2 regions of the Streptomyces sp. NPDC003379 genome follow, and region 2 is predicted to be linked to the other one. Evidence: riboswitches for the same ligand, from Rfam matches in the RefSeq annotation. Region 2 holds a riboswitch; the other holds the start of a gene.
What was found. Region 2 has a riboswitch for cobalamin ahead of ACWDVB_RS19815 (energy-coupling factor ABC transporter permease). Riboswitches for the same ligand answer to the same signal wherever they lie in the genome.
Positions count from the first base shown of each region.

Region 1: another riboswitch for cobalamin. It lies ahead of cobN (cobaltochelatase subunit CobN); the one in region 2 lies ahead of ACWDVB_RS19815 (energy-coupling factor ABC transporter permease).

Region 1 is NZ_JBSFRK010000001.1:332,521-339,574, forward strand. It holds gene cobJ (precorrin-3B C(17)-methyltransferase) at 1-1,136, opposite strand, end outside; gene ACWDVB_RS01435 (precorrin-8X methylmutase) at 1,202-1,828, opposite strand; gene ACWDVB_RS01440 (cobalamin biosynthesis protein CobG) at 1,866-3,236, opposite strand; cobalamin riboswitch at 3,348-3,473, shown strand; gene cobN (cobaltochelatase subunit CobN) at 3,514-7,054, shown strand, end outside.
Region 2 is NZ_JBSFRK010000018.1:103,241-110,294, forward strand. It holds gene cbiQ (cobalt ECF transporter T component CbiQ) at 1-227, opposite strand, end outside; gene ACWDVB_RS19810 (energy-coupling factor ABC transporter substrate-binding protein) at 234-632, opposite strand; gene ACWDVB_RS19815 (energy-coupling factor ABC transporter permease) at 632-1,399, opposite strand; cobalamin riboswitch at 1,430-1,613, opposite strand; gene ACWDVB_RS19820 (hypothetical protein) at 1,726-2,493, opposite strand; gene ACWDVB_RS19825 (hypothetical protein) at 2,697-3,908, opposite strand; gene ACWDVB_RS19830 (winged helix-turn-helix transcriptional regulator) at 4,073-4,528, opposite strand; gene ACWDVB_RS19835 (MFS transporter) at 4,658-5,839, shown strand; gene ACWDVB_RS19840 (cation diffusion facilitator family transporter) at 5,836-6,762, opposite strand; gene ACWDVB_RS19845 (mechanosensitive ion channel family protein) at 6,968-7,054, opposite strand, start outside.

The DNA of each region.
Region 1 (7,054 bases), on a different contig from region 2:
ACCTCCCACGGCTTGAGGCGGTCGGAGAGGGAGATGGTGGCGTAGTCGTGGCCGAGGGGGGCGCCCGCGCGGGCGGCGGCGGCGTTGGCGGCGGTCACGCCCGGGAGCACCCGGACCGGGATGTCCTCGTACGCGTCCTGCGAGGCGGCCTCCAGGACGGCCGTGGCCATCGCGAAGACGCCGGGGTCGCCGCCCGAGACGACCGCGACGCGCCGCCCGCGCCGCGCCAGTTCCAGAGCGAACTCGGCGCGTTCGGACTCCACGCGGTTGTCGGAGCCGTGGCGCCGCTGTCCGGGGCGGTGCGGTACGCGGTCGACGTACGTGGTGTAGCCGACCAGGTCGTCGGCGGCGGCGAGCGCGCCGCGCGTCTCGGGGGTGAGCCAGAGGGGGCCGGCCGGGCCGGTGCCGACCACGACGACCTCGCCCCGGCGGTCCGGGGCGGGCTCCGGCGCGGGGCCGCCCGTGAGCGGCGCCACCCGGCTTGGCAGCACCGCCACCGAGAAGTAGGGCACCGAGTCCGGGTCGACGTCGGCGAGTCGGCCGGTGCGCTCGCCCTCCATGGTGGCGCGCTCCACGTACCGCGCCTCGTCGAGGCGGCCGGCGCGCTCCAGGGCGCCGCGCACCTTGCCGAACGTACGGCCGAGCTTCATGACGACCGCCGAGTCCGTCGCCGCGAGGCGCGCGGCCAGCTCCTCCTCGGGGAGGGTGCCCGGCAGGATCGTGAGGACCTCCTCGGCCTCGACGAGGGGTTCGCCGAGGCGGGCGGCGGCGGCGCTCACCGAGGTGACGCCGGGGATCACCTCGGTCGGGTAGCGGTGGGCGAGCCGCTTGTGCATGTGCTGGTAGGAGCCGTAGAAGAGCGGGTCGCCCTCGGCGAGGACGGCGACCGTGCGGCCGGCGTCGAGGTGCGCGGCGAGGCGGGCGGCGGCCTCCTCGTAGAAGTCGTCGAGGGCGCCTCGGTAGCCGCCGGGGTGGTCGGTGGTCTCCGTCGTGACGGGGTAGACCAGCGGCTCCTCGATGTGGTCGCCGCGCAGGTGCTTCGCCGCGATCGAGCGGGCGATGGAGCGGCCGTGCCGGGCCGAGTGGTAGGCGACCACGTCGGCGGCGGCGATGACCTCGACGGCGCGCACGGTCATCAGGGAGGGGTCGCCGGGTCCGAGCCCGACTCCGTACAGCCGTCCTCGCGCGTTGCTCTCGGTGTTCACTCCGCCTCGCTAGCGATCGCGTTGATCGCGGCAGCGGCCATGGCGCTGCCGCCACGGCGGCCGCGTACGACCAGGTACTCCAGGCCGGCGTGGTGTGCGGCGAGCGCGTCCTTGGACTCGGCGGCGCCGACGAAGCCGACCGGGATGCCGAGGACGGCGGCCGGGCGCGGGGCGCCCTCCTCGATCATCTCCAGGAGGCGGAAGAGCGCGGTGGGGGCGTTGCCGATGGCGACGACGGAGCCTTCGAGGCGGTCGCGCCACAGCTCCATGGCGGCGGCGCTGCGGGTGGTGCCGAGCTTCGCCGCGAGGTCCGGGACCGACGGGTCGGTGAGGGTGCAGATCACGTCGTTGCCGGCGGGGAGCCGCTTGCGTGTGACGCCGCTGGCGACCATGTTCGCGTCGCAGAGGATCGGCGCGCCGTCGCGCAGCGCCTTGCGGGCGTCGGCCACCACGCGCGGGCTGAAGGCGAGATCGCGGACGAGGTCGACCATCCCGCAGGCGTGGATCATCCGCACCGCGACCTGGCTGACGTCGGCGGGCAGACCGGCGAGGTCCGCCTCCGCGCGGATGGTGGCAAAGGACTCGCGGTAGATCGCCGCGCCGTCCTTCTCGTAGTCGAACACTGTGCTCTCGCTCATCTCGTGGCCGTTGCTGTCATGATTACGGATGTCGTCGTACGTTCGTACGTGCTGTCGTCACCGTCTCGGTCAAGGTGGCGCCGCTCACGGGCGCCGCCGTGCCGCCGGTACGCACCGTCACCTCGTACCGCCCCTCCCCGGTCGCGAGTACGTCCACCCAGTCGCCGCGCGGATGCCCGCACCGCCGCTCGCAGCCGGACCAGTGGACGGGCAGGCCCCCGGCGCCGGGGACGGCGTCGGCGCGGACGTCGGCGAGGGACTTGCCGCAGCCGGGCCGCCCGGCGCAGGCGCCGACGCCGAGCCAGGGCGATGCGGGGTCGGTGAGGTAGCCGACGTCGGCCAGCGCACGCAGCCGTTCACGCGCCGCCCCCTCGTCGGCGAAGCCCGGGATGACGAAGCCGCGCCAGGGGGTGACCCGGATCTCCCCGCCGGGCGCGGGGAGCAGCGCACGCCACTGCGCGGCGCTCACCCGGCCGAGGGAGGCGCTCACCACGACGGCGTGCCCGACGACACCGGGAGCGGGCGGGGCGCTGCGCACGGGCGGCGCGGATGCGGGCACGACCGTCGAACCGTCGGTCGAAGCGGGGTCAGTCGGCGAGGCGCCCGGCGGCACCGGCACAGCCTCCGCGGCGCCCGGCGGCACCGGCACCCCCGCCAAGCCCGCCCTCGCGAGCGCTCCCGTCAGGTCCACGCTCTGCCCCTCGGGCAGTTCCGTTACCCGCCAGGCGCCGTTGCCCGCCTCGCGGGCCGCGGTGAGGAAGGCGTCGGCCGCGGCGAGGGCGGCGCGCGGGGCGGCGGGGCCCGGCAGGCGCTGGGTCCCGTCCCCGACGCGTACCAGCACCGTGCCGCCCGATTCTGCGATCAAGGTCACATCGCCGCCGAGCCCGGCCACGTCCCCGCGCCCGTCGTCCAGGACGAACAGGAAGCGGCCGGAAAGTGCTGTCGTCCACTCCTCGGCGCACAGGAGCCGGTCCAGCTCACGGGCCCACAACTGCACGTCGGCGTGGCCGAGTCGGTCGAGTCCTGCCAGCGGGGAGGCCACCACGTTCCGGACGCGTTCATGGCGTGCGGAGGGCAGCAGGCCCGCGTCCTGGAGCAGCGCGGCGAGCGCCCCGCCGCAGTCGTCGCCGAGGCCGCGCAGCTCGACGTTGCCGCGTGAGGTGACGCTGAGATTCCCGTCCGCGAAGCGCTCCGCCGCGTCGGCCAGCGCCGCCGCCTGACGGGACGTCAGCAGCCCTGCGGGCAGGCGGAGTCGGGCCAGCGCGCCGTCGTCGGCGCGGTGCAGGCGGAGGGCTCCGGGGCAGGCGTCACCCCGGTCGCGCATCCGCTCACGTATGGGGGGTTCGCCCTGTTTTGTGGAGGTTGCTCGGGTGGGCGGCATGGCGGCGAGCATACCCACGCCGATCCGCCGGGTCGCCTCCCGAGGCGGGCCGTCCCGGCAGGCGGCCGCCCCACCGGAGGTGGGCAGGACTTACTATGCAGGCGGCGGGCCGCCAGGTCCGTCGACGCCAGCGACGGCGTGGGTCCACCAGGACCCTGGGGAGGAAGGCCGGTGCGAATCCGGCGCGGTCCCGCCACTGTGAGCCCCACCGACGTGGGGTGAGCCAGGAACTCCTGCCGTCCATACGACCACCCGGGGCGCGGACACCCCGAGGAAGGCCTGCGCCCGCATGCTTCTGCTGCTGTCGACCTCCGACACCGATCTGCTCAGCGCCCGCGCGGCGGGAGGGCCGGTCGACTACCGGTTCGCCAACCCCTCCCGCCTGGACCTCACCGAGCTGCCCTCGCTCCTCGACGGCGCCGACCTCGTCGTCGTACGCCTCCTCGGCGGCGTCCGCGCCTGGCAGGACGGCCTGGACCAGCTCACCGCCAGCGGCCTGCCGGTGGTCGTGCTCACCGGTGAACAGGCGCCCGACGCCCAGCTCATGGCCTCCTCGACCGTGCCGATCGGCATCGCCGCCGAGGCGCACGCCTACCTCGCGCACGGCGGCCCCGCGAACCTGGAGCAGCTCGCCCGCTTCCTCTCCGACACCGTGCTCCTCACCGGCCACGGCTTCGACCCGCCGGCGCCCGCCCCGTCCTGGGGCCCGCTGGAGCGCACCGCTCGCGCGGTCGAGGGCCCGACCATCGCGGTGCTCTACTACCGCGCCCACCACATGAGCGGCAACACCGCCTTCGTGGACGCCCTGTGCGGCGCCATCGAGGACGCGGGCGCCCGCCCGATGCCGCTGTACGTGGCCTCGCTGCGCGCCCCCGAGCCGGAGCTGATCGACGAGCTGCGCGCCGCCGACGCCATCGTCACCACCGTCCTCGCCGCCGGTGGCACCAAGCCCGCCGAGGCCTCCGCGGGCGGCGACGACGAGTCGTGGGACGCGGGCGCGCTGACCGGCCTCGACGTGCCGATCCTCCAGGCGCTCTGCCTGACCGGGTCGCGTTCGGCCTGGGAGGAGAACGACGAGGGCGTCTCGCCGCTGGACGCCGCGAGCCAGATCGCGGTGCCGGAGTTCGACGGCCGGCTCATCACCGTGCCGTTCTCGTTCAAGGAGATCGACGAGGACGGGCTCCCCGCGTACGTCGCGGACGCCGAGCGCGCGGCCCGGGTCGCCGGTATCGCCGTACGCCACGCGCGCCTGAGGCACATCCCGGCCGCCGACAAGCGCCTGGCCCTCGTCCTCTCCGCGTACCCGACCAAGCACTCGCGGATCGGCAACGCGGTCGGCCTGGACACCCCCGCGTCCGCCGTCGCGCTGCTGCGCAGGCTGCGCGTCGAGGGCTACGACTTCGGTCCCGAGGCCGACATCCCCGGCCTCGTCTCCGGTGACGGCGACGAACTCATCCGCGCGCTGATCGACGCGGGCGGGCACGACCGGGAGTGGCTCACCGAGGAGCAGCTGGCCGCCAACCCCGTCCGCATCCCGGCCGCCGCCTACAAGCGCTGGTACGCGACGCTGCCGCGGGAGCTGCGCGACTCGGTCGAGCGGCACTGGGGGCCGCCGCCCGGCGAGATGTTCCTGGACCGCTCGCGCGTGGGCCAGGGGGGCGACCCCGAGGGCGACATCGTGCTCGCGGCGCTGCGGCGCGGGAACCTGCTCATCCTCATCCAGCCGCCGCGCGGCTTCGGCGAGAACCCCATCGCGATCTACCACGACCCCGATCTGCCGCCGTCGCACCACTACTTGGCGGCGTACCGCTGGATCGCCGCGTCCGCCGACGACGGCGGGTTCGGCGCCGACGCGATGGTCCACCTCGGCAAGCACGGCAACCTGGAGTGGCTGCCCGGCAAGAACGCGGGCCTCTCGGCGGCCTGCGGCCCCGACGCCGCGCTCGGCGACCTCCCGCTGATCTACCCGTTCCTGGTCAACGACCCGGGCGAGGGCACGCAGGCCAAGCGCCGCGTGCACGCCACGCTCATCGACCACCTCGTGCCGCCGATGGCCCGCGCCGACTCCTACGGTGACATCGCGCGCCTGGAGCAGCTCCTCGACGAGTACGCGCAGATCAGCTCCATGGACCCGGCGAAGCTGCCCGCGATCCGCGCGCAGATCTGGACGCTCATCCAAGCCGCGAAGCTCGACCACGACCTGGGTCTGGAGGACCGCCCGGACGACGACGGCTTCGACGACTTCCTGCTGCACGTCGACGGCTGGCTCTGCGAGATCAAGGACATGCAGATCCGCGACGGTCTGCACGTGCTCGGCACCGCCCCGGCGGGCGCCGACCGCGTCAACCTCGTCCTGGCGATCCTGCGCGCCCGCCAGATCTGGGGCGGCACGACCGCGCTGCCCGGCCTGCGCGAGGCCCTCGGCCTCGACGAGTCCGCGGCGACGCGCGTGAGCGCCGACGAGGCCGAGGACAAGGCCCGCGCGCTGGTCCAGGCGATGGACGACGCGGACTGGGACCTCTCCGCGGTCCCCGCCGACCAGGGCGAACAGGTCGCCGCCATCCTGGAGTTCGCGGCCCGCGAGGTCGTCCCGCGCCTCGAGGCCACCACCGCCGAGCTCGACCACGCCGTGCACGCGCTGAACGGCGGCTTCGTTCCGGCGGGCCCCTCGGGCTCCCCGCTGCGCGGCCTGGTCAACGTCCTGCCGACCGGCCGCAACTTCTACTCGGTCGACCCCAAGGCCGTCCCGTCCCGCCTCGCCTGGGAGACCGGCGAAGCCCTCGCCGACTCGCTCATCGAGCGGTACAGGAACGACAACGGCGACTACCCCACGTCCGTGGGCCTGTCCCTCTGGGGTACGAGCGCGATGCGCACGGCGGGCGACGACGTCGCCGAGGCCCTCGCGCTGCTCGGCGTCCGCCCCGTCTGGGACGACGCGTCGCGCCGCGTCACGGGCCTGGAGGCCATCCCGTACGAGGAGTTGGGCCGCCCGCGCATCGATGTGACGCTGCGCATCTCGGGCTTCTTCCGCGACGCGTTCCCGCACACGATCGGCCTGCTCGACGACGCGGTACGCCTGGCCGCCTCGCTCGACGAGCCCGCCGACCAGAACTACGTACGCGCCCACGCCCAGGCCGACCTGGCCGAGCACGGCGACGAGCGCCGGGCCACGACCCGCATCTTCGGCTCCCGCCCGGGCACGTACGGCGCCGGGCTGCTCCAGCTCATCGACTCCCGCGACTGGCGCACCGACGCGGACCTCGCCGAGGTCTACACGGTGTGGGGCGGCTACGCGTACGGCCGCGGCCTCGAAGGCCGCCCGGCCCGCGCCGAGATGGAGACGGCGTACAAGCGCATCGCGGTCGCCGCGAAGAACACGGACACCCGCGAGCACGACATCGCCGACTCCGACGACTACTTCCAGTACCACGGCGGCATGGTGGCGACCGTGCGCGCGCTGCGGGGCACGGCCCCCGAGGCGTACATCGGCGACTCGACGCGCCCCGAGACGGTCCGCACGCGCACGCTGGTGGAGGAGACCTCCCGCGTGTTCCGCGCGCGCGTCGTCAACCCCAAGTGGATCGAGGCGATGCGCCGCCACGGCTACAAGGGCGCCTTCGAACTCGCCGCCACCGTGGACTACTTGTTCGGGTACGACGCCACGACGGGCGTCGTCGCCGACTGGATGTACGACAAGCTCACGGAGACGTACGTCCTCGACCCCACCAACCGGCAGTTCCTCCAGGAGGCCAACCCCTGGGCCCTGCACGGCATCGCCGAACGCCTCCTGGAGGCGGAGTCCCGCGGCATGTGGGCCAAGCCCGACCCGG
Region 2 (7,054 bases):
GTGACGCAGAAGCCGAGCGGTACGCGGTAGGCGCGCCACAGCTTGCGGGGCGGCACGCCCGCCGGGCCGAGCAGCACCGTGAGCGCGGCGATCAGTACGAGGGCGGCGCCCGGCCAGGGCGGCAGGGAGATGGCGAGGACGGTGAGGCCGAGCCCGAGCACGGCCTTGTCCACGGGGTGGCGGCGGCGCCAGCGACTGCTGTGCGCCGCCGCGTCAATGGGTAGCACGCCGGGTCAGACCTGCCCGGCCTCGGGCCGCGTGCCCTGCGCGTCGGCACGCTGTTCCGCGCGGATCTCCGGCTCCGCGGGGGCGGTGTCGTCATGGGCTCGCGCTTGTTCCGCGCCTTGGCGGCGTCCCTTGCGCAGCCCGAAGTAGTACGCGAGGACGCCCGCGCCGAGGGCCGCCTGCAGGGCGAACAGCGCCGATTCGACCTCCCCGGACGGGGGTTCGTACAGTGGGGAGAACCAGGGCTTGTAGTCCGGCTTGATCTCGGTGATCGCCGACTCGGCCTGGGCGTCGGCGCCAGTGAACGGCTCTTCCTTGTGGTCGCCGAGGCCGAGCGCCAGGGGCAGCACCGCGAGTGCGGCCACGATGACGAGCAGCAAGGTGTTGATCTTCGCGTTCCGGCTCATCAGGCGCTGGCCCCCGTCTCGGTCTCCGTGTCGGTCTCCGTGTCGGTCTCCGTGTCGGTCTGCGACCTGGTCTCCGTGCCTGCCTTCGCCCCGGCGTACTGCTTGCTCCGCAGCAGTACGCCGAGCCGGGTGAGCTCGCCCTTGCTGGACTGCACGAGCAGCCGCATCACCACGACGGTGAGCAGTCCCTCGCTGACCGCCAGAGGGATCTGCGTGACGGCGAAGATGCCGCCGAACTTGCCGAGGGCGCCGATGAATCCACTGCTCGGATCGGGGAACGCCAGCGCCAGCTGGACGCTGGTGACGCAGTACGTGGAGAGGTCCGCGACGAAGGCGCCGAAGAACACGGCGACCATGAGCGGCACGTCGTACCGCTTGAGGAGCCGGTAGACGGCGTATCCGGCCCAGGGCCCGACGATCGCCATGGAGAACACGTTGGCGCCGAGCGTGGTGAGCCCGCCGTGGGCGAGCAGCAGGGCCTGGAAGAGCAGCGTGATGGTGCCGAGCACCGCCATGATCGGCGGCCGGAACAGGATGGCGCCGAGCCCGGTTCCCGTCGGGTGCGAGCAACTGCCCGTCACGGAGGGGATTTTCAAGGCGGAAAGGACGAAAGTGAAGGCTCCGGACGCGCCGAGGAGCAGAGTGCTCTCCGGGTGTTCCTTGACTTCACGGGTCAGGGAGCGGACTCCGTGGACGACGAACGGCGCGGACGCTACGCCCCAGGCGATCGCGTGCGCCGGGGGGAGGAAACCCTCGGCTATGTGCATGGTTCAGCAGACCCTCTCCAGCACCTCGTGGATGGACAACGCGCCTTGGCCGGTCTCCTGGCTGACGGGTCGTACCGACCGGACTCCGCCTTCCCGGGCGCATGTGCACCCAGTGGCTGCCGCGAGGGCTGGAGCCGGACTTCCCGATCACAGTGGCGAGGGCCGCACCGGCATCACACCGGATTTCCCGTTCACCAAGGCGTGGTGACAGTAATCTGCGACTGATCGAACTGACAACCTGCACGGGGAGTGCCGAAGAGGTGCGGACGGGGCGCGCCCTCGGCGGCGTACGCCTGGACCTTCGGTCGCAGCAACAGCAGGCCGGGCTACCCCCGGCACTCCCGTTCCCGGCGGCCGGGTCCGCTGAGCAGGTCGACGCGCTGACCCTCGCCCTCCTTGAGGACGTAGAGGGTGCCGTCGCCGGGCGTCCAGTCGCGGGGAACGAGGAAGACGCGGTCTCCGGAGACGTGGAACAGGCGCAGCCCGGCGTACTCGTACGCGTACTTGCTGCCCTTCTCCGTGACGCGGCGGAAGCAGCTGCCGCCGCCGCGGATCATCAGGTCCTTCTCGCTGAGGACGGCGACGGCGGGGAAGTCGCTGCGGACGGTGCGTTCCGTCAGCTCCGCCCGGCCCCGGCCCGCGATCTGCGCGTAGGCCGACACGGCCCAGAACAGCGACAGGACGCAGACGAAGAGGGTGAGCCCCCACAGCCGCAGGTCGCGGCGTTCGCGGGTGCGGGCGTACGCGTTGAGCGCGAAGCCGCCGATCGCGGTGAGCGGCAGCAGCAGGTCGAACAGCCAGGGGCTGAGCGGATACAGCGGTACGAGGATGAGTGGCACCGTCCAGCTGAACCGCAGCACGCGCACGGCGCGGGTGAGCCTCTCCGGTTCGCCCGCCGCCCAGCGGTGCAGCCCGAGCGCGCCGAGGGCGGCGCCGGCCGCGAGCCAGGCCGGAACGTACAGGGCGCCGACGCTCCGCAGCAGATAGTCGCTGGTGGAGAGGTGGAAGACGGTGTCGCGCAGCCCGAGGGCCCTGGTCTCGGCGTCGGTGCTCGCCCAGCCGAAGTAGAAGAGGACGGCGGTGAGGAGCGTCACGAGAGACCCGACGGCTCCGATGCTCTCGACCCAGCCGACGTGGGCGCCGGGGGCGGGGGTGGTGCCGGGTGTGGCAGGGGGTGGGGGCTGTGGTGGGGGTGGTGGATCGGGGCTGGGTGCCGGGTCGGGGCCTGGCCCCCCGGGTACGGGTCCCCCGGGATCAGGGTCCCGGGCAGGGAGCCGTTGCGGGGGCGGAGGACCGCTCATCGGGAGATCGCGTCTGACGTCAGGGATGCCATGAACGGGTCGGACGGGTCGGACGGGTCGGACGGGTCGGACAGGACGGACGGGTCGGACGATACGCCGGGGGACGACGCGCGGTCGGATATCGAGGGGCTCGGGCCCGACGGGCCGGGCGGGGGCGGTGGGTCGATGCCGGTCCAGTCGATGGTGAACGCCGCCTCCTTGACGAGCCGCGCCCCGCTCTTCGTCACCAGCGTCACGTCGACCGACGTCGGACGGCGTCCGCCGAAGCCGTCCTTGCCCGGCAGGTCGACGGCGAACAGCGCGTCCTTGCAGCACCTGCTGGGGTCCTCCGGGTCACCGAAGGGCTCCAGGACGACCGGTTCCGCCAACTCCGCGGCGCGCAGCTCCACGGTGGCCGGCGGGTCCGGCCAGGTGCCGTGGAGATTGATCGTGCCGTCCGGCCCGACGCTGTCGTCCGTGACGGCGAGGTGGCTCTCACAGGCCCTGGTGCCCGACGGGGCGGCACGCAGCGCCACACGTTCGCCGGGATGCTGCCGGTAGTACGTGACGAAGCGTTGCAGGACTCCGAGGGCGTCCCCGTCCTTGCACAGTTGACCGGCGCCGCCGGGACGGTAGTCGGAGGCGCGGAGCCAGGCGTCCGCCTTCGTCGCGATGTCCATTCCGTCCGACTCGCCCCGCGCGGCCTTGCAGATTCCGGCCAGCCCCTCGATCACCTTCCAGGAGCCCGGGCTCCCGCCGCCCGTCTGTTCGGCGGGGTCGGTGGCAATCTCGTATGGTTCGTGGCACTTGCCCGTCTGGAGATCGTCGTACACGCTGTCCGGCTCCGGTTCGGTGTCCGTGTTGGGCGACTTGGGGCCCCACGGAAGCCAGCCGGGCGGCTTCCCGCCACCGTTCCCGTTTCCGTCCCCACTTCCATTCCCGCTCTTGTCGCCGTCGCCGTCGCCGTCCCTGCCTCCGTCCCCGCTGCCGTTCCCGTCGCCGTCGGACCCGCCCGTCTGCCACGTACCGCCCGTCGTGCCGCTTCCGCCGTCCGAGCCGGACCGTCCGTTCCCGCCCGTGCCCGTGGTGCTCGTGGTGCTCGTGCCGCCGCCGTCGGTGCCCGAGCCGCCGCTCGCGGAGTTGCCGCCTCCGCCTCCCCGCGCCCCGCCTCCGGGCGACGCGAGCCCTCGTACGCCGACGAACAGTCCCACCACAAGGACGAATCCCACGACGGCGAATGCCCAGACCGGAATCCGAACGGCTCCTGAGCCGACGCGCACACCCATGACGAGACCCCCGTTCGCCTGACCCACATCATGGGCCTCCGCGGCGGTGCCCGGAATCCCTCGCGCGGGACGGGCTCCGGTACGTCAGGCGCGCTCCCGCTTCGTCCTCAAGCCCCGTGAGAGACCTTGTGGACGGCGGTGTCGTCGGGGTTCAGCCGCCGTCCGTCCTCGGACAGCACTTCCAGCGCGCGCAGGCGCTGTCCCTGTCGGCGGTCGACCAGCTCCGAGTGCGGTTCGCCGGGGGCGAAGAAGTTCTGTTCGCCCCACTGGCGCAGTGCCACGATGACGGGGAAGAGCGCCTTGCCCTTCGGAGTCAGTACGTACTCGCGGTACGCGCTGCCGTCCGAGGCGGGGACGGATTCCAGGACGCCGCCGGCGACCAGGGTGCGCAGGCGCGCGGTGAGGATGTTCTTCGCCACGCCGAGGCTGCGCTGGAACTCTCCGAAGCGTCGGCTTCCGTCGAAGGCGTCGCGCACGATCAGCAGGGACCACCAGTCGCCGATCGCGTCCACGGACCGGGCGACGGGGCAGTCGCTGTCGTCGAAGCGCGTTCTGGTCACCATGGCGTGCTCACTCCTGTCTCTTCTCAGGGGCAATTTGGTTGCAACATGCTACCAGGGAAGCTACGGTCGACCATTGCTGGTGGCAATATGAAACCAGATCACCGGATCCGTATCCGTGGAGGAGCCCTCATGCCCGGCCCATTCGTCCTGTCCCGTGGCGTCGTCATACTTTTCGCCGTCGCCTGCGGGGCCGCCGTGGCCAACGTCTACTTCTCCCAGCCGCTCCTGGTGACCATGGGCCACGACCTCGCCATGAGCCCGGCACTCGTCGGCAGCGTGGTCACCCTCACGCATGTCGGATACGGTCTTGGGCTCTTCTTCCTCGTGCCGCTGGGCGACATGGCCGACCGGCGACGGCTCATCGTCGCCCAACTGCTGCTCCTGGTGGTGGCGCTGGCCGCGGTGGCCGCCGCCCACACGGCGGCGGTCCTGCTCGCGGGCATGGCCGCGGTGGGGCTTCTCGCGGTCGTCACGCAGACGCTGGTGGCCTACGCGGCGTCACTGGCCCCCGCCGCCGGGCGCGGACGGGTCGTCGGGCTGGTCACCAGCGGCGTGGTCATCGGAATCCTGCTCGCCCGCACCGCGTCCGGCCTCATGGCCGATCTCGCGGGCTGGCGCTCCGTCTACCTCGCCTCGGCGGCGCTCACCGCCCTGCTCGCCCTGGTCCTGTACCGAGTCCTGCCGCGCCACAGCGACGCTCCGCCGGAAACCCTGCGCTACGGACAGCTCCTGCGCTCCACGGTCACCCTGTTCGCACGGGAACGGCTGCTGCGGCTCCGGGCCCTGTTCGGTCTGCTGGTCTTCGCCGCCTTCAGCACCCTGTGGAGCAGCGTCGCGCTGCCGCTCAGCGAGGCCCCGTACTTCCTGTCCCACAGCGCGATCGGGGCGCTGGGTCTCATCGGTGTCGTCGGCGCGCTGGCCGCGACTGTGGCGGGCCGCCTGAACGACCGCGGACTCTCCCGGCGGACCACCGGCATCGCCCTGGCCCTGCTCGCCGCCTCCTGGCTGCCGCTGGCCTTCACCCGCAGCTCGCTCTGGGCGCTGTTCGCCGGGGTGATCCTTCTCGACCTCGCCGTGCAGGCGGTCCATGTCACCAATCAGACCCTGATCTACGCGCTGCACCCGGACGCTGGCAGTCGGCTGATCGGCGGGTACATGGTCTTCTACTCGATCGGCAGCGCCACCGGCGCCATCGCCGCGACCTCCCTCTACACGGTGGCCGGGTGGGGCGCCGTCTGCGCACTGGGTGCCGCGTTCAGCTGCGTCGGGCTCGTGCTGTGGGCGCTCACCCGGCATGGCGGCGACGCCTAGCTGTGCAGCGCCCCGCCATCCTCCACGTACCCCTCGGGCTCCAGCTGGAGCGTCGAGTGCGCCACGTCGAAGTGTCCGGCGACGCACCGCTGGAGCCTTGCGAGGAGTGCGTCGTATCCGCCCGCGAGGGCCGCGTCCGTGACCACCACGTGCGCGGTGAGGACCGGCATCCCCGATGTGACGGTCCAGCCGTGCAGGTCGTGCACGGCGACGACACCGGGCTCCTCCAAGAGGTGGCGCCGTACCTCCCCGAGGTCGACGTCCTGCGGGGTCGCCTCCAGAAGGACGTGGACGGAGTCTCGCAGCAGCCCGTACGCGCGCGGCACGATCAGTACACCGATGACGATCGAGGCGATCGGGTCGGCGGCCTGCCACCCCGTCAGAAGGATGACCAGGCCGCCCACGATGACGGCGACCGAGCCGAGCGCGTCCCCGAGGACTTCCAGGTAGGCGCCGCGCAGATTGAGGCTCTTTTCCTTGGCGTCCCGCAGCAGCCACAGGCCCACCAGATTGGCGAGGAGTCCGCCGACCGCGACCGCGAACATCAGGCCGCCCTTGACCTCCACCGGCTCGCTGAACCGGCCGATCGCCGACCACAGGACCCATACGAAGACGGCGACGAGGAGCAGCGCGTTCAGCACCGCCGAGAAGATCTCCACCCGGTAGAACCCGAACGTGCGCCGCGGTGTCGGCGCGCGCTGGGCGAGGGTGACGGCGCCGAGGGCGAGGGAGACGCCGACCGCGTCGGTCAGGCTGTGCGCGGCGTCGGCGAGGAGCGCGAGGCTGCCGGACAGGAGCGCGCCGACCACCTGGATGACGGTGATCGAGGCGCTGATGCCGATGGTCCACAGCAGCCTGCCGCGGTACGTCCCGCTGAGCGTGCCGCCCGTCGTCGCGGCGGACGGGCCGTGGTCGTGCCCCATGCCCGCGAGTGGATCACGCCGTCGCGGGGCCCGCCACCGAGCGGACGGCCAGTCGGCTCAGTGCGGCCGGGGTGGTTGCGCAGTGCGGCCGGGGTGGTTGCTCATTGCCTGCGGTGGTAGCTCCGCGCATCCGCGGTGGTTGCTCATTGCCTGCGGCAGTTGCTCAGCGCGCCCGCGGTGGTTGCTCATGGCCTGCGGCAGCTACTCAGTGCACCCGCGGCGGCATCGAGATGTCCCGCTGGTGCGGGATGCCCAGCGGCGGCGGCAGCTCGCCCTGCTGGACGGTGACGGT